2 linked regions of the Larkinella insperata genome follow. The protein of the gene in region 2 interacts with the protein of the main gene of each other region in a pairwise test. Links are inferred from orthologs where the notes say so. Each region holds a gene or a part of one and is shown on either strand. Other genes may lie near its edges.

What was found.
Region 1: the proteins of sucC (region 2) and sucD interact in binary tests that used the Escherichia coli proteins (3 or more experiments, as listed by UniProt). The link is inferred for Larkinella insperata from one-to-one orthologs.

What each region holds. Positions count from the first base shown.
Region 1 is NZ_CP110973.1:690,828-701,373, forward strand. Bases 2,706-5,508 are described here. They hold sucD (succinate--CoA ligase subunit alpha), read right to left. Parts: upstream 4,645-5,508; coding sequence 3,766-4,644; downstream 2,706-3,765. Other genes in these bases: OQ371_RS02685 (DUF4271 domain-containing protein), read right to left, coding at 2,706-3,690; OQ371_RS02695 (DUF6962 family protein), read left to right, coding at 4,791-5,441; OQ371_RS02700 (DNA polymerase III subunit gamma/tau), read left to right, coding at 5,493-5,508. Also shown: porK (T9SS ring complex lipoprotein PorK/GldK), read right to left, coding at 1-219; OQ371_RS02675 (PorP/SprF family type IX secretion system membrane protein), read right to left, coding at 483-1,451; OQ371_RS02680 (uroporphyrinogen-III synthase), read right to left, coding at 1,710-2,495; more of OQ371_RS02685, read right to left, coding at 2,536-2,705; more of OQ371_RS02700, read left to right, coding at 5,509-7,346; OQ371_RS02705 (hypothetical protein), read right to left, coding at 7,434-7,853; OQ371_RS02710 (phosphotriesterase family protein), read right to left, coding at 8,037-9,023; OQ371_RS02715 (tetratricopeptide repeat protein), read right to left, coding at 9,036-10,145; OQ371_RS02720 (M16 family metallopeptidase), read left to right, coding at 10,259-10,546. UniProt on the Escherichia coli protein: Succinyl-CoA synthetase functions in the citric acid cycle (TCA), coupling the hydrolysis of succinyl-CoA to the synthesis of either ATP or GTP and thus represents the only step of substrate-level phosphorylation in the TCA.
Region 2 is NZ_CP110973.1:6,299,173-6,309,805, reverse strand. Bases 4,605-7,494 are described here. They hold sucC (ADP-forming succinate--CoA ligase subunit beta), read right to left. Parts: upstream 6,715-7,494; coding sequence 5,494-6,714; downstream 4,605-5,493. Other genes in these bases: OQ371_RS25380 (ABC transporter ATP-binding protein), read left to right, coding at 6,877-7,494; OQ371_RS25390 (M48 family metallopeptidase), read left to right, coding at 4,605-5,406. In the rest of the region: OQ371_RS25415 (transketolase family protein), read right to left, coding at 1-344; OQ371_RS25410 (transketolase), read right to left, coding at 359-1,216; bcp (thioredoxin-dependent thiol peroxidase), read right to left, coding at 1,294-1,743; OQ371_RS25400 (M23 family metallopeptidase), read right to left, coding at 1,804-3,780; OQ371_RS25395 (fumarylacetoacetate hydrolase family protein), read right to left, coding at 3,816-4,427; more of OQ371_RS25390, read left to right, coding at 4,579-4,604; more of OQ371_RS25380, read left to right, coding at 7,495-7,548; OQ371_RS25375 (peptidase associated/transthyretin-like domain-containing protein), read right to left, coding at 7,842-8,540; OQ371_RS25370 (PA0069 family radical SAM protein), read left to right, coding at 8,716-9,777; OQ371_RS25365 (alpha/beta fold hydrolase), read left to right, coding at 10,059-10,633. UniProt on the Escherichia coli protein: Succinyl-CoA synthetase functions in the citric acid cycle (TCA), coupling the hydrolysis of succinyl-CoA to the synthesis of either ATP or GTP and thus represents the only step of substrate-level phosphorylation in the TCA.

The sequences.
Region 1 (10,546 bases), 5.6 Mb from region 2 along the record:
AGACCCTGACGGAACCAATACCATACCGTATGGTGTGGTTTGTTTCCAGCCCTTCCGGCCCCCGGCAGTGATCTCACCGTTAACGACGCCGACATCTTCACCTTTTCCTTTTCCCCCGCCAAATTTGGATTTGATAAACCCGCAACCCTGCATCAGCAGAATCGTTGCCACCACCATCACCCCACGGGCTGCGTTGCCGGTAAACCACTTGTTACTCATAGTTGTATGATACGTTAAAATCTGTTTCGCGTGCAAACCAGTCTTAGAACGAAAATAAAGCAATTTATTGTATACGTACATTTGAATTGATTAAATGCAGTTATAATTCAGAAAAAGTACAAAGTTACACCCGATCCGTTCTATCAGCCGATCTGCTCCATTTTTCAAAATTATCACTTTAGCTTTAAACAGCCTAACAATAATTAAGCCAACGTTGATCGTAATAATCAGAGGCTGAAACAATAGCAACTTCGTAGCTGATCTCAATAACGGAAACGGGGGGTTCGAATAATGGGTTTTCGTCCAGACCGGGGTTCAGGAAGTGAATACGAAAGCAATATTTCGTGCGAAGTTGGGCTCTTAGCGTCGCGGTTACTTACCACGAAATCAAACGCATACCCAAACCGCAGGGAATTGTTGCGCAATAAACTGATGCCAGCCGTTGCGCTGAACGCATCCCCCTGACGGTATCCCAAACCGGCCCAGTAACGCTTATCGTACATGGCCAGCACGCTTACCTCCAGCGACGAAAACGTGCCATCGGTATTAAATTTATAAATCGCCGACGGCATGAAATCAAGGGCGTAGTTCCATTCGTAACGGTACCCGGCCGTGATGTAGGCCGTTTGGTACAACGGGTTCTGCCCGATATCGGTTCCTACGGTATAGTCCGGTTGGTTGAGGTGTTTCATACTGGCCCCAACGTAATAGGTATCGGTGTTGTAATAAACCCCCGCTCCAATATCCGGTCTGGTCTGGTTGACCCGCCCGTTCTGAATCAGCGGATCTTCCGGATCGTTGGGCCGGAAACGGTCGTAGTTAATCGACCAGTTGTGCAACCCTGCTTCGGCGCCCAACGACAGCGTTCCTTTTTTCAGCGGTACCCGAAACGCGTAGGCAAGCTGCACTTTCTGAAATCCCTGCGGACCGAATGTTTCGTTGACCGCGTATAACCCGACTCCACTCCGGATTTTGTTCAACGGCATGTTGAACGAAAAAAGTTGGGTACTGGGTGCTCCCCCTGCATCGTACGTGCCCTGATAAGCCAGGTATTGGGTTCGATGGACCAGTTGAAACCGGGTAACGCCCTCCGAGCCAACGGCGGCCGGGTTGTAATACACCGGATTAAATATGAACATACTGAACTGTGGGTCCTGATTTTGCGCTTCGACGGTTGAAGCCAATCCCATACCAACCACCAGCAATAAGACAGCGTATAACTTACGATTCATATAATCTCAGACAAATCAACCGATTATTTTCCGATAGCCATTCGAACGTTAAACTAAAAGAGCAACAATCTGTTCGGCGGCAAGACTACCAAAGCGGCATGTTACCTATTAAACGGAGTTTTTCCAAAAATATTGGTATAAAAAGAGACAGTTTAAAACTATAATTGCGCGGGTTGAATGATGCCAAGATTCCAGCGAAATCCGTGCCCTCTTCATTCAACCCGCGCAATTTCACGGCCCGGCAATGCAGCAATTGATTTACTGATTGTTGGCCTGCTTTATGTAAATTTCCAGTGCACCCGCCATTGAGGGCGCGTTAGGCAAGGGAGCCTCAATGTCCAGAATAAAGCCCGCTTCGGATACTGCCCGCGCCGTGGTTGGACCAAAAGCCGCCATCCGAATGCCGTTCTGCTCAAAATCCGGGAAGTTGTGACGCAGCGCATTCACCCCCGACGGACTGAAAAACGCGATGATGTCGAACGACTTAATATCCAGATCCGATAAGTCGGCCGGAACGGTTTCATACATGATGGCTTCGGTCAGGTGCAGACCACTGGTGTCCATGAAATCCGGAATGTCGTTACCCCGGATGTTGGAGCAGGGAAACAGAAACTTTTCGTTCTTGTGCTTCCGAATCAGGTCAAACAGGTCGGCGGCTGTTTTGTTGCCGGTGAAAATTTTCCGTTTGCGAATAACGATGTATTTCTGCAGGTAATTGGCCGTTTGCTCAGTTACACAGAAATACTTCATATCGGCCGGCATTTCCATCCGGGCTTCCTGACAAATTCGGAAGAAGTGATCGACGGCGTTACGGCTGGTGAAAATAATGGCCGTGTGGTCGAGGATGTTGATTTTCTGCTTTCGAAAGTCTTTGTAGGAGACGCCCTCGATCTGGATGAATGGGCGAAAATCAATTTGCAGGTTGTATTTACCGGCAATCTGAAAATAAGGTGAATTATTGTCGGCAGGTCGGGCTTGGGTTACTAAGATGCTGGCAACTTTTGTCAGCCTTTCCTGGTCGTACTTCGCAGAAATCTCACTCATCGAATACCTCGCGTTTTGTGTTTAAATCTTGCCTAATTGGCTACAGGGCGAACCGCACCCCAATGGTTAACGGAATCAATTCAACGATGCAAAGGTACGAAAATAAATAGAGATTTTTGACAACACCTTTGTTTGCAATCACAACATACAAGAGTGCCAATCGAAGTACGTAAAAGCTTACAAACGGCACCATCAGCCAGGTACTCGACCAGGTAGCGTTGACGGGTGTATTGGCGGAAAGAATGGCGACCAGAATGGCCCCCGCCGTAAAAAAAATTAGTGACGACTGAATGGCTTTGAAAAAATGCAGATTGACTACCTGTTCAAGCCGGTACAGCCCGCCAATGACGGCAATAAATACATACTTCGCCACCAGCAACAGAAAGGCCAGTGCGCTTAGCTCAAAGAAGGTAACAATAAGGTCGAACAGGCTCTGTCCGCGCAACAGCAGTGCCCTCGACAGAAACAAATCAATGTTTTTGCTCTGAACGATCATGTACAGGTAGGCCGTTATGAAGCTTAGATTCAGCAAAAAGAGCAGATTGATGAGGCCGAGCGGGCGGTTAACCAGAAATAGTTCGTCCCGATCGGTTATGGACAGCAGATCCGTCAGATCAAAAAAGCGGATGAAGGCCCGGTGGTGAAAATTAAAAAGATAGGCGTTGAGGGCCGCAATAAATAGCAGGCTTAACGTGAAGAAATTTGCGTAAGCCGACGGCCGGCGCGGCAGAATGCTCAGGCGGGTTTCGGCGGCTGCGACTTCTTTCTGAGCCGCTGATTTAAGGTGCCCGATGAAAACCTGCTTATCGTCCACTCCCGGACTTCCGTGGACTGTCAGGAACAATTCGGGTTTGCGGTAGGCCCGGTATAAACTATCCAGATTCATGACCAGCCACTCGTTGGCGTTCAGCCTGCGCTTGAGGGCCGCATCAATAAACAGGTACCCGGTCTGGCGGGTTGAAATTAGGAGGTAGTACCGGCGGTTACTTTCGGCATCCAGAAAAAAGCTGACCGAATTGACCAGCGCGTGCTGTTCGTCAATGAAAGGCACGTAGGATTTATAGGTCTGATCATAGACCAACCAGTCATTGCGGAAGTCGTGGACGGGAAAAAACTGTTGATTCGGTCCAACTCCCTGCGCCCTACTCCCCAAAGCCCACAGCAGCAACGTGGACACAATCAAACAAAACCGCACAAAAAAACAGAGTTATGAATGATGAGTTATGAACGATGCATTCATACTTCATCATTCATAACTCATCCCTTTATTTTAATTTTTTCCGAGTGCTTTCAGCATCGTTTCTCCGATCAGAGCGGGTGATTCAACAACGTGAATACCGCATTCGGCCATAATACGCATTTTAGCGGCTGCGGTATCGTCCGCTCCGCCAATGATGGCACCGGCGTGGCCCATCCGGCGGCCTTTGGGGGCGGTTTGTCCGGCGATGAAACCGACCACCGGCTTTTTGTTACCACTAGCCTTGATCCAGTGGGCGGCTTCCGCTTCCATACCCCCACCGATTTCACCGATCATCACGATTCCTTCGGTTTCCGGATCGTTCATCAGCAGTTCAACGGCTTCCCGCGTGGTTGTGCCGATGATGGGGTCCCCCCCGATACCGATGGCCGTCGTCTGGCCCAGTCCTACTTTTGAGAGTTGGTCAACGGCTTCGTAGGTCAGCGTACCGGATTTTGAGACAATACCGATGGTGCCTTTTTTGAAAATGAAGCCGGGCATAATTCCCACCTTGCACTCTTCGGACGTCATAACACCCGGGCAGTTAGGTCCAATCAGCCGTACATCTTTATCTTTCAGGTATTCTTTCGCTACCATCATATCCTTGGTCGGAATGCCTTCGGTGATGCAGATGATTACTTTAATTCCGGCATCCGCGGCTTCCATGATCGCATCGGCAGCAAACGCGGGTGGAACAAAAATAATCGAAACATCAGCCCCCGCCTTTTCAACGGCTTCCTTCACGGTGTTGAATACGGGCCGATCGAGATGCGTCTGTCCGCCTTTGCCCGGTGTCACACCGCCAACGACGTTTGTGCCATACTCAATCATCTGCTGAGCATGAAATGACCCCTCAGAGCCCGTAAAGCCCTGTACGATAACCTTGGAATTCTTGTTAACTAATACGCTCATGATGAATGGAAAGCTATGCTATGCGTGTGAAGGTATAAGCTTTTGGAACCGGCGCAAAAGTAGAGCGAAATGGGTAAAGAACAAAGTTAAGAGTGAAGAGTTAAGAATTAAGCGTTAAAAGAGCGGCCTTCAGCTCTTTCCGCGCCGTGCGTAACGCTCAAGACTTTTGCCTTTTTCTTCTAAAAATTGTTATTTCCAGCATGAACCTATCAAATATGCTTTCAGAGGCCGTGCTGGCTTTTACAGGAATTTGGGTCTTTTGGCGGTACTTTCAGGGGTTGAGTTGGTATAATCGAATTTTGTGGGGGCTTTTTTTAATGACCATTTCCATGACGGCGCTGGTCGGAATTCTGAAATATGCTGGGGTTCAGAGCATCATTCCGCTGCATTATTCCCTGGAAACGCTGGCCGGTAGTCTGGGGGTAGTGTGCGTCATTGTCGGAGTCTGGGGAATTGTCCTAAAGCAGCAGATTCCAAAAAGCAGTTTCTTGATCACGATCTTGCTGGGAATCGGTTTGTTTCTTCTCTTGTTACTGAACCCGACGGTAGGCGCCTTTCGCGCTGTGGTTCCTTCTTTGGGGATGGTAATCGTTCTCCTAATCGCTTTTCTGGGCGTTATTCGCCGGGATTCGCGCGCTTCCTGGATCGTGGTCGCCGTCATGATTCTGGCGCTGGCTACCCGCGTCGGCCGGTTAAATAATTTACCCATCCATCCAGCCGACTTTTATCATTATACCCTTTCATTATCAATCCTTTGCTTCGGCAAATCCGTCAAGGGCCTGCGTGAGCAAATGTAGCGGACGGAGATTTTAACCAGCAAGGTTCCAACTTTTTGGCTAACTTGCACCATGGATAATTTTGTTGTCTCGGCCCGAAAATACCGTCCGGCAACCTTCGACACCGTCGTCGGGCAGGCACACATAACGACTACGCTTAAGAATGCGATTTTAACCAATCACCTGGCGCAGGCTTTTCTGTTTTGCGGACCGCGCGGGGTTGGAAAAACAACGTGTGCCCGCATCCTGGCTAAAACCATCAACTGCCAGAATCTGGGTAAAATTCAATCGGCGGATGCCGTCGAACCCTGCGATCAGTGCGAATCGTGCGTCAGCTTCAACCAGAACGCGTCGTTCAACATTCACGAACTGGATGCGGCTTCCAACAATTCGGTGGAAGACATCCGGAACCTGATTGACCAGGTGCGCTACCCACCCCAGTCGGGAAAATACAAGATTTACATCATTGACGAGGTTCACATGCTCTCGCAGGCCGCTTTCAACGCGTTCCTGAAGACACTCGAAGAACCTCCCTCCTACGCCATTTTTATTCTGGCGACCACCGAGAAACACAAGATTCTGCCCACAATCCTGTCGCGCTGCCAGTTGTTTGATTTCAACCGGATCCAGCCCCGCGACATCAGCAATCACCTGGCCAATATTGCCCAGAAAGAAAGCATTCAGGCGGAATACGAAGCCCTCGAACTGATTGCCCAGAAAGCGGACGGCGGTTTGCGCGACGCCCTCTCGATGTTCGACCTGAACGTGACGTTTTCGGAAGACCGCATTTTGCGTTACAAGGAAGTGCTGGAAAACCTGCACATTCTGGATTACGACTATTACTTCCGGCTCACCGACCTGCTGCTGGCGGCCAATCTGCCACAAAGCCTGCTGTTGTTCGACGAAATTCTGCGGAAAGGATTCGACGGTCATCAATTTATCGTCGGCCTGAGTGAGCATTTCCGGAATTTGCTGGTGTGCAAGGATGCGACTACTGTTGAGTTGCTTCAGGTTACCGAAACCATTCAGCAGAAATACCTGCAACAGGCCGCCGAAGCGCCCATGAGCTTTCTGCTGTCGGCGCTGAGCGTCGGAGCCCAGTGCGACATGAATTACAAGGCCGCTAAAAACCAGCGGCTGCACGTGGAAGTCTGCCTGATGAAGCTGGCGAATCTGCCGAACGTCCTTGATGTGTCGGCGCTACCGGCTTCGCCCGATCAATCGAACCAAAGCAATCCTCAACCTGCCGAGCGGGTTGAAAAAAAAAAGGACAGCTCACCTGACCACCAGCCCGTAAGTACAAACGGGACAAACGGAGCAGCGGCCCCCATCCCGTCGCATCCGGGTGAGCCTACGAACGGTAATCACCTGAAAACGAACGGAAACGGCGCGGTAAAAACCGTTGCGGAGCGTCCTCCCGTTGTTGCCGAAATTCCCAAACCCGTCAGCAGCCGACTGCGCACGACAACCAATTTGGTTTCGATGGAGCGGCCGGCCCTGGTTGTGGATACTGGTGCGGCAACCGCTGTGGTTGAAGCGCCCGAACTGCCGAAAGTTGACAAACCGTTTATTTTCGAGCAGCTCAAAGGGGCCTGGAATACGTTTACCCGCCTGCGCGATCAGCAGGGTGGTTCGCAGACGGAGCAGGTGATGCTCAACCGGGAGTTTGTCCTCGACGGCACAACCATTCACATTGCCCTCGACAATTCCCTGCAGGTTGATTTGCTGAACGATTTGCGGCAGGATTTGCTCACCTACCTCCGGCGGGAGTTGCAGAATAGCCAGATTCAGCTTGTTCATTCGGTTGCCGTGCAGGAGACGCGCCGGATGATCTACACTCCACAGGACAAATTCAATTACCTGGCCGAAAAAAACCCGGCCCTGCTGGAGTTGAAGCGGACACTGGGGCTGGATGTGGATTACTAAGAGTGACTTGGTTTAGAATTAGAACGGCCTTCATCTATCCGACTCATTTAGGGAGGAATCGGGATCAATGAAGGCCGTCGCCAAAATTTACTTTTGGAAAGTAAGCGTAACTGGCTCTCCGTCTGCAGTTACCATCATCTGAAGCGTTTGCCCTGCTTCGTTCAACTGAATCCCCGCATCGCTCCGTTGCCCGTTGGCAACCATATAATATTTACCGCCGTCTTTTTCCCACTGGGCCGACTGCGATTGCGTCTGGCAGTCTGTTGACCCTTGTTGTTTGGGGGCAGATACCGTCAGGGTCAGCGTTTTTTCATCCGCCACAAATCGGGTGTCTTTGTAACAAGCCAGATTAGCAACATCGGCGGTTTGACCATTTGCCTGAAGCGTTTTCAAATACCACGAACCAATGATTGGGTCCTGGTTAGGTTGTGGATCATCATTTTTCTCTTTGCAGGAAAACTGAACGAGAGCAATAGCGAGCAAACCGGATAAAATGCGTGTTTTCATGGCGTTGACAGATTACATTTTGTGAATGGATAGACTGCCGCCTAACCCTCAACCGATCGGGCGTCAGTGGTAAGACAACGGCAAAGTTCCGGCAGAAACGGACTTCGCACAATCCACGAAAACCAGTAATTTACAGGTGATTGCTGCGAAAATCAGCGGTTTGAGAAGAAAATCAGGCAGCGTTTAAGCCGAAAAAACCTTCGCCGGATTATCCACCAGAAGCTGTTTCCACTCTTTCTGGGTGAATCCTTTTTTGTTTAATTCAGGCATCAGTCGCCGGAACAAAACCGTGTAATCCCGCCCAATGGAGCCGCCTTCGGGCTGGGCCGGATCGTACCAACCGGCATCGTGGGAAAGCAGGGTGCGGTGCAAAAGCCGGTTTTCTTTCATCAGCAGCAGGTTCTCCGCGTACTGCCCGACGTTGCTGTCGTCCAGCCCATCCAGGCTTACCCAGGCTCCCTCCCGAACGGCGCGGGCGTAATGCACCATGTTCTGCCCCTGCGCATGAACCCAGACAAAGGCCGCCGGATCAACCCCTTCCTGCTTGAGCACGTCAATTTGCTCAAACGCCGGAACGTAAGGCCCCGTATGGGAGTAGATGGGCAGTCCGGTGCGCTTGTGCGTGCGGGCGGCTGCCGTAATCAGTTTGCGGTGTAAGTCCGATAGAGGGCCGGGATTCACGCCAATCTTCAGGAAAGCCGGTCGGATGCCGGTTCCGTCAATCCCGTTCTGAAATTCGGCCACCCAGCGGTCGGCCAGTTGGTCGGCGGTTTCGGTGCGCGCGTGGGCGGGCAGGTACTTGTCGTTCGACGCGCCGTAGTAGCCGGTGTTGGTCAGCAGTTGAACTCCCGATTTTTCAGATAATTCCTGCAGCAGCCGCGGATCCCGGCCCAGGTAAGCCGGTGTACACTCAACCAGCGTTCGGACGCCCAGTTGCCGCAGGGTTTGCAGATACGGAAGCATTTTTGCGACGACTACCGGGCGCTCCCAGCGATCTAAGCTGCTTTTATCCGCCCCGATGAAATCGACCAGAATGTGTTCGTGAATGAGCGTCATGCCCAGTTCCGACGCCCGGATGCTCCCCCTAACGGTGTTAACCCGCGGTTTTGCCGCAAGAACCGACCCGAATCCGGCGGCTAACGAAGTTTTCAGGAAGGTCCGGCGTTTCATAGCAGTCGGCGATCAGGATTTCAGGTAGTTCTTGGCTTCGCGGATGGTGGATTTGTATTCGGCCACACTCAGGGCCTTCTTGTACATGGCCTTGGCCCGGTTTCGGTCGCCCGCCCGGGCCGCAATACGCGCCAGGCCGCTGTAGGCCTGAGCCGCAAATTCTTTGGTGTGTACGTCGTCGACCGGCAATTTAATAGCGGCCTGGTATTGTTCCGTCGCCAGTTTGAGATCACCGTTCATCTTCTCGGCCACCAACCCTTCCAGCACGTGTACCGGCATGGCCAGAAATTTCTGCGGAAGTTTCTGAAGCCGCTCGATGTAAGGCTGTGCTTCGCGGTAACGCCCCGCCAGCACCAGCGCTTCGGCCCCCATCAGGTTGAAAATCGGATTCTGGGGATACTTATCGGCCAGCGGTTTCATTACCGCAGCCGCGCGCGCGGGCTGTCCTTCGTGTTCCAGGTAGATATGGCCCAGGTAAATAGCCGTTTCGGTCCGGGTAAAAAGCCCTTGCCGGATCGCCGTTTCCATTTGTTTCATGCCCAGCGGCATATCGCCGTCCTGAAAAAAAATCAGCAACGGTTTCGACGCCGGGTGATCCAGCGGATACCGTTCCCGGTAATAATTATAAAGTCCGGTTGAGAAATAAAATTCCGGATTTTTTTCCATCAGCTTAAACCCCTTTTTCAAATACCCGTACGCTTTCTGCGCTTCGCCAACGGCTTTTAGCGTTTCGTCGTCGTAGTGGTATTTCATGGCCAGATACCCGTGCGACGCCAGTGAAAAGAAGACGCCTTCCGGGTCATTCGCGTTGCGATCCAGTAGTTTTTTCGACAGCGCAATGCCCTGATTGAGGTTGTTGACGTATTGGGTGGTTGCGGCTTTGTTTTCTTTCAGCGGCAGGTGCTGCCAGTAAAGTTGGATGGCTTTCATGACCGGCACCACCGGATGCTGCGGATATTTTGCCTTTACTGCCCGGATATATTCGTCGGCTTCGTCGAATTCGTAGTTATAAATTTTGTCTGTCGCCTTCAGAATAACCTGCTGAATGCCAGCATCTTCCAGCAACTGTGCGGAGGAGAAAATCGGCGTAAGGAGGAGGAGCAGTAGAGCGATCTTTTTCATGAGATGGTGTGTTACGACGGTACGGGAATGTTCTTTTTTGAAGAGAAGGATTTGCCCCGTATTTTTGTTTGTTCTCAAAACGCCTAACGACACCCCCGGCGAAAAAGTTTGCTATGATTCAATTTGAGCACTTTGTTCTGGACAACGGCCTGAAGGTCTACGTTCACGAAGATCCGACCAGCCCGATGGCCACGGTCAATATTTTGTACAATGTCGGGTCGCGCGATGAGGATGCGAATAAAACCGGTTTTGCCCATTTGTTCGAACACCTGATGTTCGGCGGTTCCAAAAACATTCCGGTTTACGACGAACCCCTGCAAAAAGTAGGGGGCGAAAACAACGCCTTTACGTCACCCGATATCACCAATTATTACATCACCCTTCCGTCTGCCAACCTCGAA
Region 2 (10,633 bases):
AGACCCGCGTGTGATGCGCAGATTTTGACATTTTTGTTCGAGTAGCAAACCGATTGCCGGATCTGGTCGTAAACCCGTCCGGTGGCAAAGTTGGCAAACGAGGTCGCGAACGGTATCTTGCCCCCGATGGTCAGACCGGCCGAAACCCCGATCATGTTGGCTTCCGAAATACCGCACTGGATGAAGCGGTCCGGAAATTCCTTCATAAATCCTTCCAGTTTGAGGGAGCCAGCCAGGTCGGCGGTCAGGGCAACGACGTTCGGATTGGTGCGGCCCAGTTCAAGAATGCCCGCGCCAAACCCGGAGCGAGTGTCTTTTTTTTCGGTGTATGTATATTTCTTCATGTCAGGTACAAGGATTAATAATCTTCCATTCCCGCCGTCAGGGGCAGTTGGTTTAAGGCCGTTGCTAACTGCTCGTCGTTGGGGGCAACACCGTGCCATTTGTGGCTACCCATCATGAAATCGACGCCGTAACCCATTTCCGTTTTCATCAAAATCAGGGTCGGTACATCCTGTTCGGATTTTGACTGGTGCAGGGTTTTGATGATGTCGCTCATGTCGTTGCCATGCATTTCGGTCACGTTCCAGCCGAAAGCCCGGTATTTAGCGCCCAGGTCGCGGTTGTTCATGACCAGGTTTGTCGGGCCGTCGATTTGCTGGCCGTTGAGGTCAATGATGGCCGTTAAGTTACCCAGTTTATGGTGAGGAGCAAACGACGCAGCTTCCCAAATCTGGCCTTCCTGCTGCTCACCGTCGCCCATCAGTACGTAAACCTGCTTGTCGTCGCCGTTCAGGCGTTTGGCAAAAGCCGCTCCGCAGGCTACCGAGAGCCCTTGCCCCAGCGAACCCGACGCAATACGGATACCGGGCAGGTGTTCGGCGGTGGCGGGGTGGCCCTGCAGGCGGCTGTCGAGCTTCCGGAACGTTGCCAGTTCAGAAACCGGAAAATAACCGGAACGGGCCAGTACGCTGTAAAAAACCGGCGAAATGTGACCATTCGACAAAAAGAACACATCTTCGTCGCGGGCATCCATGTCAAAAATGACCTTCCCTTCCTGGTCCCGCTTCAGGCGCATCACATCAAAATAAAGCGCGACCAGAAGGTCAGTGCAGCCCAGCGAACCGCCGGGGTGGCCGGAATTAACGGCGTGGACCATCCGGACGATATCGCGCCGGACCTGCGTGGCAATGTGTTGTAATTCTTGGATTTCCATATGTAGAAAAGGGAGTTATGACAAGAGAGGCAAGATGTTCAAAAAGTGTCTGTCGTCTCCTGGCTGGATGCTAATTTCTATTTTAAAATCTGTTCCGCGTGTTTTTCCGTGTCAATTTTGGTGATAACCTCGGAAATCGTGCCCTGCTCGTCAATCAGAAAGGTTGTGCGGACGATTCCCATGAATTTGCGTCCGTACATCGACTTTTCGTGCCAGACGTCGTAGGCTTCCACGATTTTGTGGTCGGTGTCGGCCAGCAGCGGAAATGGCAGGTTATATTTCTTGATGAATTTCTGGTGTGATTTTTCGTCATCAACACTCACGCCGAGTACTTCGTAACCGACTTTTTGCAGATGTTCGTAGTTGTCGCGCAGGCTGCAGGCTTCGGCCGTACAGCCGGGGGTGTCGTCTTTCGGATAAAAATACAGCACGACCTTCTTGCCCCGAAAATCCGATAACCGAACGGGGTTGCCGTCCTGGTCGCGGGATTCAAAGTCGGGCGCTGCGTCGCCGGTTTGGAGAGCCATAGTTTTTAGGTTTAAGTCTTCTGTCAGTAACGGCAAACCGTCTCAATGGTCTGCCAAGGGTTAGTTTTCGTCCCCCCCAACAGCCGCCGAATCGACGGTCATCGGTCGGGGAGCGGGTGGGAGCTGGGCCGTGACGGTGGTTACATTTCCGGCCCGGTCTTTTGCTTCTAACACCACCGAGCCTTCAAACGGTTTCGCCGGATCTAATTTATCCGACCAAACCAGGGCTCTTTTGTAATCGTACTGCATCAAAATCCACTCGCCGTTGACCATCGCCCGCACGGTATCCAATCCCGACAAATCATCTTTCACCGTCGCTACCAGCGCCGTATGATCTTTCCGCAGGAATTTGACCGTCGGCGGATTCGGGTCGGCCAGCAATTGAAATGTTCCTAACTGACGGCTTCGGAACAGAAAATGGTTGTTTTTCCAGAAACCGCCCACGTAATAGCGTCGTCCGCCGTTGATCAGGTACATCTGCGTTTTGCGGGGGTCTTCAACCGGATCGGCCGGAACGAAATCCACTTCAATGTTATCTTTCAGAGCAATCGTTCTCTGGTTAATCGTCAGCTGGTTACCCAGGGTTGAAACGGATAGGTGCAGGGTATCGTACAGGCTCTCCGGAGCAAACGCAACGGTAACGGATGAATCACGGTAGAAAGCTGACTTGCCGGGCAGAATCCGTTTCTTGAAATTCAGGGGCAGAACGGTTTTGCCAACTTGTACCGAATCCGGCAGGTATTTTTGTAGATCCACTACGTAATAAGCTTCATTCCCTCGGACGTAATCCACCGGCAAGTCTTTGGAAGCGCCGCTCGCGAACAAGCGAGCCGTTGGCGGAACGGTCGTTGGAAAATTGCGGGCTCTGATAATCAGGGTGTTTTCTTCAACTGAACTGAAAATGGCCGTCGGTAATTTGCTCGGCGTCAGTTTCCCCGGCAGGGCGTTTTCGGCTTCGGGCAAAACCGTAAACCGCAGGTTGGTGGTGTGCTGGAAGCAGTCGTATAACGTAATCCGGACTTCGTGCGGTTTGCCATCGAAGAGGGGCAGTTTTCCCTGTCTCTGATCGTACCGGTACGAGTTGAGGGTATTGCCGTCGGCGATGTAACACCGGTGAAACCGCTGGCCCGTCAATTGCTCCACCGCGTAATTCATGTGCAGGTTAATCAGCCGGGTTTCTTCGTTCGGGAAGTTGTTCATGTTGTAGGCAAACATCTCCTGATCGTCGAGCTGAATTTCGATGCAGGTGAGTCCATTCCGGAACGGAGAACCGCTGGTACGATCGTGCGCCAGTACTTCCAGACCAATCAGACCGCTGGCCGAAATCGGTTGCGTCAGCACGTAATCCCCGTTGGGCCGCCGAACCGGCGTGAGTGCCAGCCGCCCGGCCTGACCGTTCACGCGGGATGCGGGCGTCAGGGGTTGCAGGGCAATCCGCTCAAAATAAGGCGGAACGTTGTCTTCGATTTCCTGAAAGCCGAAAAGCAGCGGATTGAGCAGGTTATTCTTTTCGTCGCGGATTTCAAAGTGCAGGTGCGGGCCGCCCGACCCCCCCGTGTTTCCCGACAACGCGATGATCTGCCCTTTTTTCACCGGAAACTGGTTGGGCGCCGGACGCAGATCAATTTCAAACGTCTGTTTTTTGTATTGTTCCGCTCGCAGATACTGACCCAGCGTATCGCTCAGGGTTTTGAGGTGGCCGTAAACCGTCGTGAGGCCGTTGGGGTGTTTGATGAAGATAACGTTGCCGTACCCGCCCGTGAAGACTGCAATCCGGGACACATAGCCGTCGGCGGCTGCGTACACGTCCAGTCCTTCGCGCTGGGCGGTCCGGATGTCGATTCCGGCGTGGAAGTGGTTCGGACGCAGATCGCCCAACCCACCCGAGAGCGAATTGGCTTCGCCGGGCATGATGGGAAACAGAAAATAACCGGGTTGAACGGCTTTCAAAATAGTCTTGTCGGGCTTTTGTCCGAAGCCGGAATGCAACAGCAGCAGCAAGCTCGCCAGACCTACGTAAAATAACTTTGTTCTCACAATTTCTACCATATTCCCCTGCCTGAAGCCGTTCGCTATTTTACATCAAATTCCAACATTTTCCGGTCTTCGAGGTAAGCCGTCAGCCGGTCGCCAATCTGGACGGGGCCAACGCCTTTCGGTGTACCGGTAAAAAGAATATCGCCCTGAAGGAGCATGAAGTAGTTGGAAACAAACGAAATCAGGTAGTCGATTTGAAACAGCATCATGGAGGTATTGCCCACCTGCCGGGTTTCGCCGTTTACGTCGAGCCGAAAGTTTAGGTTTTGCAAATCCGGGAAATCCGTCTTGGGAACAAAAGCCGACATGGGGGCCGAGCCGTTGAATCCTTTGGCCAGATCCCACGGTAACCCTTTGGTTTTCAGCTTTGATTGCAGATCGCGCGCCGTGAAGTCGATGCCCACGCCAATTTCGTCATAATAGCGGTGGGCAAACTTTTGCTCAATGTTTTTACCCGTGCGGCTGATGCGCACGATGATTTCTACTTCGTGGTGAACGTCGGTTGAAAAATCAGGGTAGAAAAACGGATCGCCGGGGCGCAGGACGGCTGTCTCGGGTTTGGTGAAAATAACCGGATCGTCGGGTTGCTCGTTGTTTAGTTCCTTGATGTGCTCCGCGTAATTGCGTCCGACGGCGATGATTTTCATAAAAATTAAACTTTTGCTGCTGCCGCAAATCTAAACAGGAAAGACGGCTCAACCGCACGCTAGTTAAAAAAATTGAACAAAGTGGAACTTACAACAGTCTCTAGTAGATAGTTTTGACGTCTAATTTTTTAAACAATTCTATATTCTAACCATGAAAAGAGCGATAATGGCCATATTGCTGGTTGGCCTTGTAATTGCGTGTCAGAAGGTTCCGTTAACGGGTCGGAATCAGCTGGTGTTGATTCCGAATTCTCAGATGTTACCGTTGAGTTTTACAAATTATAAGGGTGTGTTGGATTCGAGCCGGGTTGTTCGTACCGGGGCGCAGGAAGATATGATCAAGCGCGTAGGGGCACGAATTCAGAAAGCCGTCGAAACATACATGGCGGCTAACAACCTCAGCGACCGTTTGAGTGGGTTTCAGTGGGAGTTCAACCTGATTGAAAGTCCGCAGGTCAACGCCTGGTGTATGCCGGGGGGGAAGGTGGCGTTTTATACGGGTATTCTGCCCTACACGCAGAACGAAGCGGGCGTGGCTACGGTTATGGGCCACGAAGTTTCGCACGCCATTGCCGAGCATGGTAACGAACGGATGAGTGAAGAACTGGTCGCCAGCGGTTTGTTGCAAGGCGGTCAATTGGTTCTGGGCTCGCTCTCGCAAAACCAGCGCAGCCAGACCAACGCGTTGTTGCTTCAGGCCGTCGGAGCGGGGCTTCCGGCCGCCTATCAGGTCGGGCGAGCATTGCCGCACAGCCGCTCGCAGGAGTCGGAAGCAGACAAACTGGGCCTTATTTTTATGGCGATGGCGGGCTATAATCCGCAGGAAGCGGTTAATTTCTGGGGCCGGATGGCGAAAGCGGGCGGGGGCCAAAAACCGCCGGAATTCCTGTCAACGCACCCGTCGGATGAGCGCCGGATTCGCGACCTGGAAAAGCAAATGCCGGACGCCATGAAGTACTACCAGCAAGGTAGACGATAAGGCCGCGAATAAATAAAGAAGCGGATGTCGGAAAAGGAAGACACTCCCTTTTCCGGCATCCGCTTCTTTATAGAAACTCCTGATTCCTTATTCTACTCCTTCCAGTACTTGCTTCACTTTGGCAGCAGCATCTTTCAGCTGAACGGCCGAGAATACTTTCAGGCCGGATTCGTCGATGATGCGGGCTCCTTCTTCGGCGTTGGTTCCCTGCAGACGAACGATGATCGGCACTTTGATATCGCCAATGGCTTTGTAGGCTTCAACTACCCCCGTTGCAACCCGGTCACCGCGGACAATCCCGCCGAATATGTTGATCAGGATCGCTTTTACGTTTGGGTCTTTCAGAATGATCCGGAAGCCCGCTTCCACGGTTTTTGCATTAGCACCACCCCCTACGTCCAGGAAGTTGGCCGGTTCGCCACCCGACAGTTTGATGATGTCCATCGTGGCCATCGCCAGACCGGCACCGTTTACCATACAACCGACGTTACCGTCCAGTTTAACGTAATTCAGGTCGTTGGCCGTTGCTTCTACTTCCAGCGGATCTTCTTCTGCAATGTCGCGGAGGTTTTTCAGGTCCGGATGACGGTACAGGGCGTTGTCATCCAGATTCACCTTGGCATCCACCGCCAGAATTTTGTTGTCGGATGTTTTCAGCACCGGGTTGATTTCGAACATGGACGAATCCGTTTCGACATACGCTTTATACAGCGCTCCGATGAATTTCACCATTTCTTTGAACGCTTCACCCTCCAGGCCCAGCGCAAAGGCGATGTTGCGCACCTGAAACGACTGCAGGCCGATGGCCGGATCCACCCATTCCTTCACGATTTTTTCGGGAGAATGCTCAGCTACTTCTTCAATGTCCATACCGCCTTCGGTGCTGGCCATGATGACGTTGCAGGCTTTGGCGCGATCCAGCAGAATACCGATGTAATATTCCTTGGGCTCGGAAGCGCCGGGGTAGTATACATCCTGAGCAACCAGGACTTTATTGACTTTCCGGCCTTCAGGGCCAGTCTGGTGCGTTACCAGGACATTACCGATGATATTTTTGGAAATTTCACGTACGTCATCGACCGACTTGGCCAATTGAACCCCACGTTGCTCCGATCCCTGAATTTTGCCTTTACCACGGCCTCCAGCGTGGATCTGCGATTTAATTACGACAAACTTCGAATTGGTTTGCGCCATGATCTGCTTGGCGGCTTCAACGGCTTTTTCGGGCGATTCGGCTACGATGCCTTCCTGGACCCGGACACCGTATTGTTTCAATATCTCTTTACCCTGGTACTCGTGAATGTTCATATGGAGCAAAACAAGGAATGGTGAAAAAAACATTACTTTCGCGTGTAAAGATAGTTTAACGAAATTTAGCGGAACAACTTCTTTCGGTTTTAAAATTCAGCAGGGAACTCGTTCTGCTGGTAAAAACCGGTTTTTCGCGCCACTCTGACCCGCTTATCTTCTATGCAACCGCTTCTGGAAGCCATCAACATAACCCGTTCCCACGGCGATCTGCCCGTTCTGAAGGGCATCAACCTGAGTATTCAATCTGGGGAGGTCGTATCCATCGTTGGAGCCTCCGGTGCCGGTAAAAGCACCCTGCTTCATATCTTAGGAACGCTCGACCGCCCCGATTCAGGACAAATCACGCTGGCGGAACAGAATGTGTTTAAACTCAATGAAAAAGACCTGGCCCGCTTCCGAAACGAACGGATCGGGTTTGTGTTTCAGTTTCATAACCTGCTGGCAGAATTTACCGCTCTAGAGAATGTTTGTCTGCCGGGATTTATTGCCGGTCACGACGAGAAAAAGGTGCGGGTCCGGGCGGAGGAATTATTAAATATTCTGGGCGTAGGTGACCGGAAGGCCCATTTACCATCTCAATTATCGGGGGGGGAGCAGCAGCGAACCGCCGTCGCCCGCGCCCTGATCAATTCTCCCGCCATTGTTTTCGCCGACGAGCCCAGCGGCAACCTAGATTCACATAACGCTGAGGAACTTCACAAGCTATTTTTTCGGTTACGTAATGAGTTAGGGCAAGCGTTTGTGATTGTAACTCATAATGAGTTGCTGGCTGATATGGCCGACCGAAAACTGACGATTCGGGACGGTTTGATCCTCGATGAACAGCGATAAGTAATAGTACCTAATCAGGAAGTCTACGCTTAGTTTTTAGTTTACGGTTAATGTATTGAATATCAATGGTTTGTTTTGGATAAGTTGGTGGTGTAAAATTTTTTTGACCATTTTGAATTTTATATCATAACTAATCATATATATTTGCATTGAAAAGAAAAGTTTTTCATAACGTTGAGTAAATCAGAAAGCCATGAGGGAAATTCCGCATGGCTTTTTCGTTTTTTAGGTAGAACAACTTATGAAGCAAGTCACTGATGAGTGTACTTGCGGGCGTAGTAAATGCTTAAAGGTTAGCGCTTAAAGGCTTTGAGGCATTGCAGGATGGCAAACGTAAGTTCGTATTCACTGGCTTGTAGGATGGCCATGTCATCAAGCTGGCAAAATTCCTTAAGTTTTTCGAGGTCGTTGCCGGTCAGGTCGGTTGCCCGGCTTGCCACCAGTTCAAAACGGTAAACGGCCAGCTTGTGCCGCCGGTCTTCCTGCATCAGCACGAGCGCTTTACGGTCGGCCTTGGCCCGTCGGCTGAAGGCTTCGTAGAGCAGGGTAATCACCGATCCCGAAGCCGCCCGATCCAGTACCTGTTCCGCCGTTACCCCCCGCTTGGCTTCCGGTTCGCTCAGAAGTTGTTCGAGTTCGCGTTTGAGTTCTGCTTCCTGCTTGCCCCGAACCGTCACCTCCGCCAGATTGATGACGTTATCCGCTAGTTCGCGCTTCATCCGCAACACCGGCTGCTGCGTACTTCCATCCCAGCGAAAGGCTTTCCGACCATGCGTGGGGCTGGTTACCACCACCGAATCGCCGGGTTTAATCTGCAAATAGTAGTTGCCGGTTTGATTAGTACGCCCCACCGCCAGCGAGCGTTTGTTGATGACGCTGGCGTTATTCACTCCCTGACCCGTTTCCTGATCCAGTACTTTACCGATGATGTACTTCGGGCTTTGGCAATAGGCAGCAGAGGCAAAAAAAAGAAAAAAAAACAGGAGTCTCATAGTAAGTGGCAAGTTCGCGATAAACAAATGGGTTGGCAATAATCGGCGGTTCTTTAAGAAAAATTAACAGCTTACCCGCTCGTTCTGCTACCAAAAGGAGGACTGGCTTTGGTTCTATTTGTGCTTTATATATTTTACTTGTATTATTGGACGTCCATTTTTGAAATATAGCACCATGAAAAACGATTTCCTTAAAGGACGTGGAGCACAGTTCAACGCTCATAACCGCTTTCAGAAGCTTCAGGTAGAACCGGATGATGAACAGAATGTTCCGGATGCGGATTTCCCGGAACCAACTGTACAGACGCGGTTTTACGAGGATAATCCGAAACAGATTATCAGTCGGCCCACCAGTCCGGATGTCGGCTTTAGTGCTTCCGTCAATCCGTATCTGGGTTGTGAGCACGGGTGTATTTATTGTTACGCCCGCAACACGCATGAATACTGGGGTTTCTCGGCAGGGCTGGATTTTGAGAGCAAGATCATGGTCAAAAAGAACGCGCCGGAATTGCTGGAGAAAGAATTCTTGGCCAAAAACTACCAGCCAGAGGTCCTTCACTTATCGGGAAATACCGATTGCTACCAACCCGCTGAACGCCGGTTTCAGCTGACCCGCCGTATTCTGGAGTTGTGTCTGCTGTACCGCAATCCGGTCAGTATCATTACCAAGAATGCGTTGATCCTGCGCGATAAAGACCTGTTGCAGCAACTGGCGGCCCAGCAGCTCGTAGTGGTGCTGATTACCATTACGACCCTGGACGAGGAACTGCGCCAAAAGATGGAACCGCGCACATTGACGGTCCCGCGTCGGCTGCAAATCATCCAAGAACTATCGGTCATCGGCGTTCCGGTGGGGGTGATGACGGCACCGATCATTCCCAGCCTGAACGAGAAGGATATTCCCCGGATCATCGAACTGGCGGCCCAGCACGGCGCGACCTGGGCGGGGTACACGATTGTCCGGCTGAATGGCGCCATCGGCCCGTTGTTTGAAGACTGGATACAGAAAAACTACCCCGACCGGGCCAACAAAGTCCTGAATCAGATTCGGGAATGCCACGGCGGACAGTTGAGCGATTCCCGATTTGGTACCCGTATGGCGGGCGAAGGCAAGTTTGCCGAACAGATTCGCCAATTTCACCAGATTGCCCTCAACAAATACATGCCGAAAAACGGATTCCCCCAGTTGGATACGACCCGTTTTCTGCGCAAACGGCAGTTGGGTCTGTTTAATTAACGGCCTGCGGTGTTTCACAACGTTTCAGGCACCTATGAACGTCAATTCTATCAGAAGGTCTGCGGACACCTCCGATGCAGCTGTGCCATTCAATAATGATGCTGGGGTGGCAAGGAGTAGGCGATGCCTTCCAGATAATATTTTATTGGGAGGTAAATCAATGTAAGACAATGTGTTGATACGCAAACGTTTGTCGATTATTTAATTGGTTTTTGAGAAAGTTAAAATCCAATAGAGCAGCAGAACCGTTAGTATGGTGATCACTTTAATCAATCAACGTTATGAGTTACATTCAAGCTGGGACCGCTGCGAATGGTGAGCCGGTCAATCTGTTCTATCAGGATTGGGGAACGGGCAATCCCGTGGTATTGATTCACGGTTGGCCCCTGAGTCACGAAATGTGGGAATATCAACTGACCGAACTTCCCAAACACGGTTTGCGTTGCATCGCCTACGACCGCCGGGGCTTTGGTAAATCATCAAAACCGTGGGACGGCTATGATTACGATACACTGGCTGCCGATTTGAAAGCCGTTCTGGACGAACTGGATCTGAACAATGTAACCCTGGTTGGCTTTTCAATGGGGGGCGGTGAAGTGGTGCGGTATTTGAGCCGCTACGGTTCAGACCGCATCGCGAAAATTGTTCTGGTCAGCGCGGTAACACCGTTCATGCTGAAAACCGACGATAACCAGGATGGCGTAGACCCATCGGTTTTTGACGACATGCTGGAAAAAATACAGGCCGACCGCGCCGATTTCCTGGCGACATTCGGCAAACAATTTTATGGTGTCAATCTGCTGAGCCATCCGGTGAGCGATTCGCACCTGAGACGGGATCAGATGCTGGCCCTGCT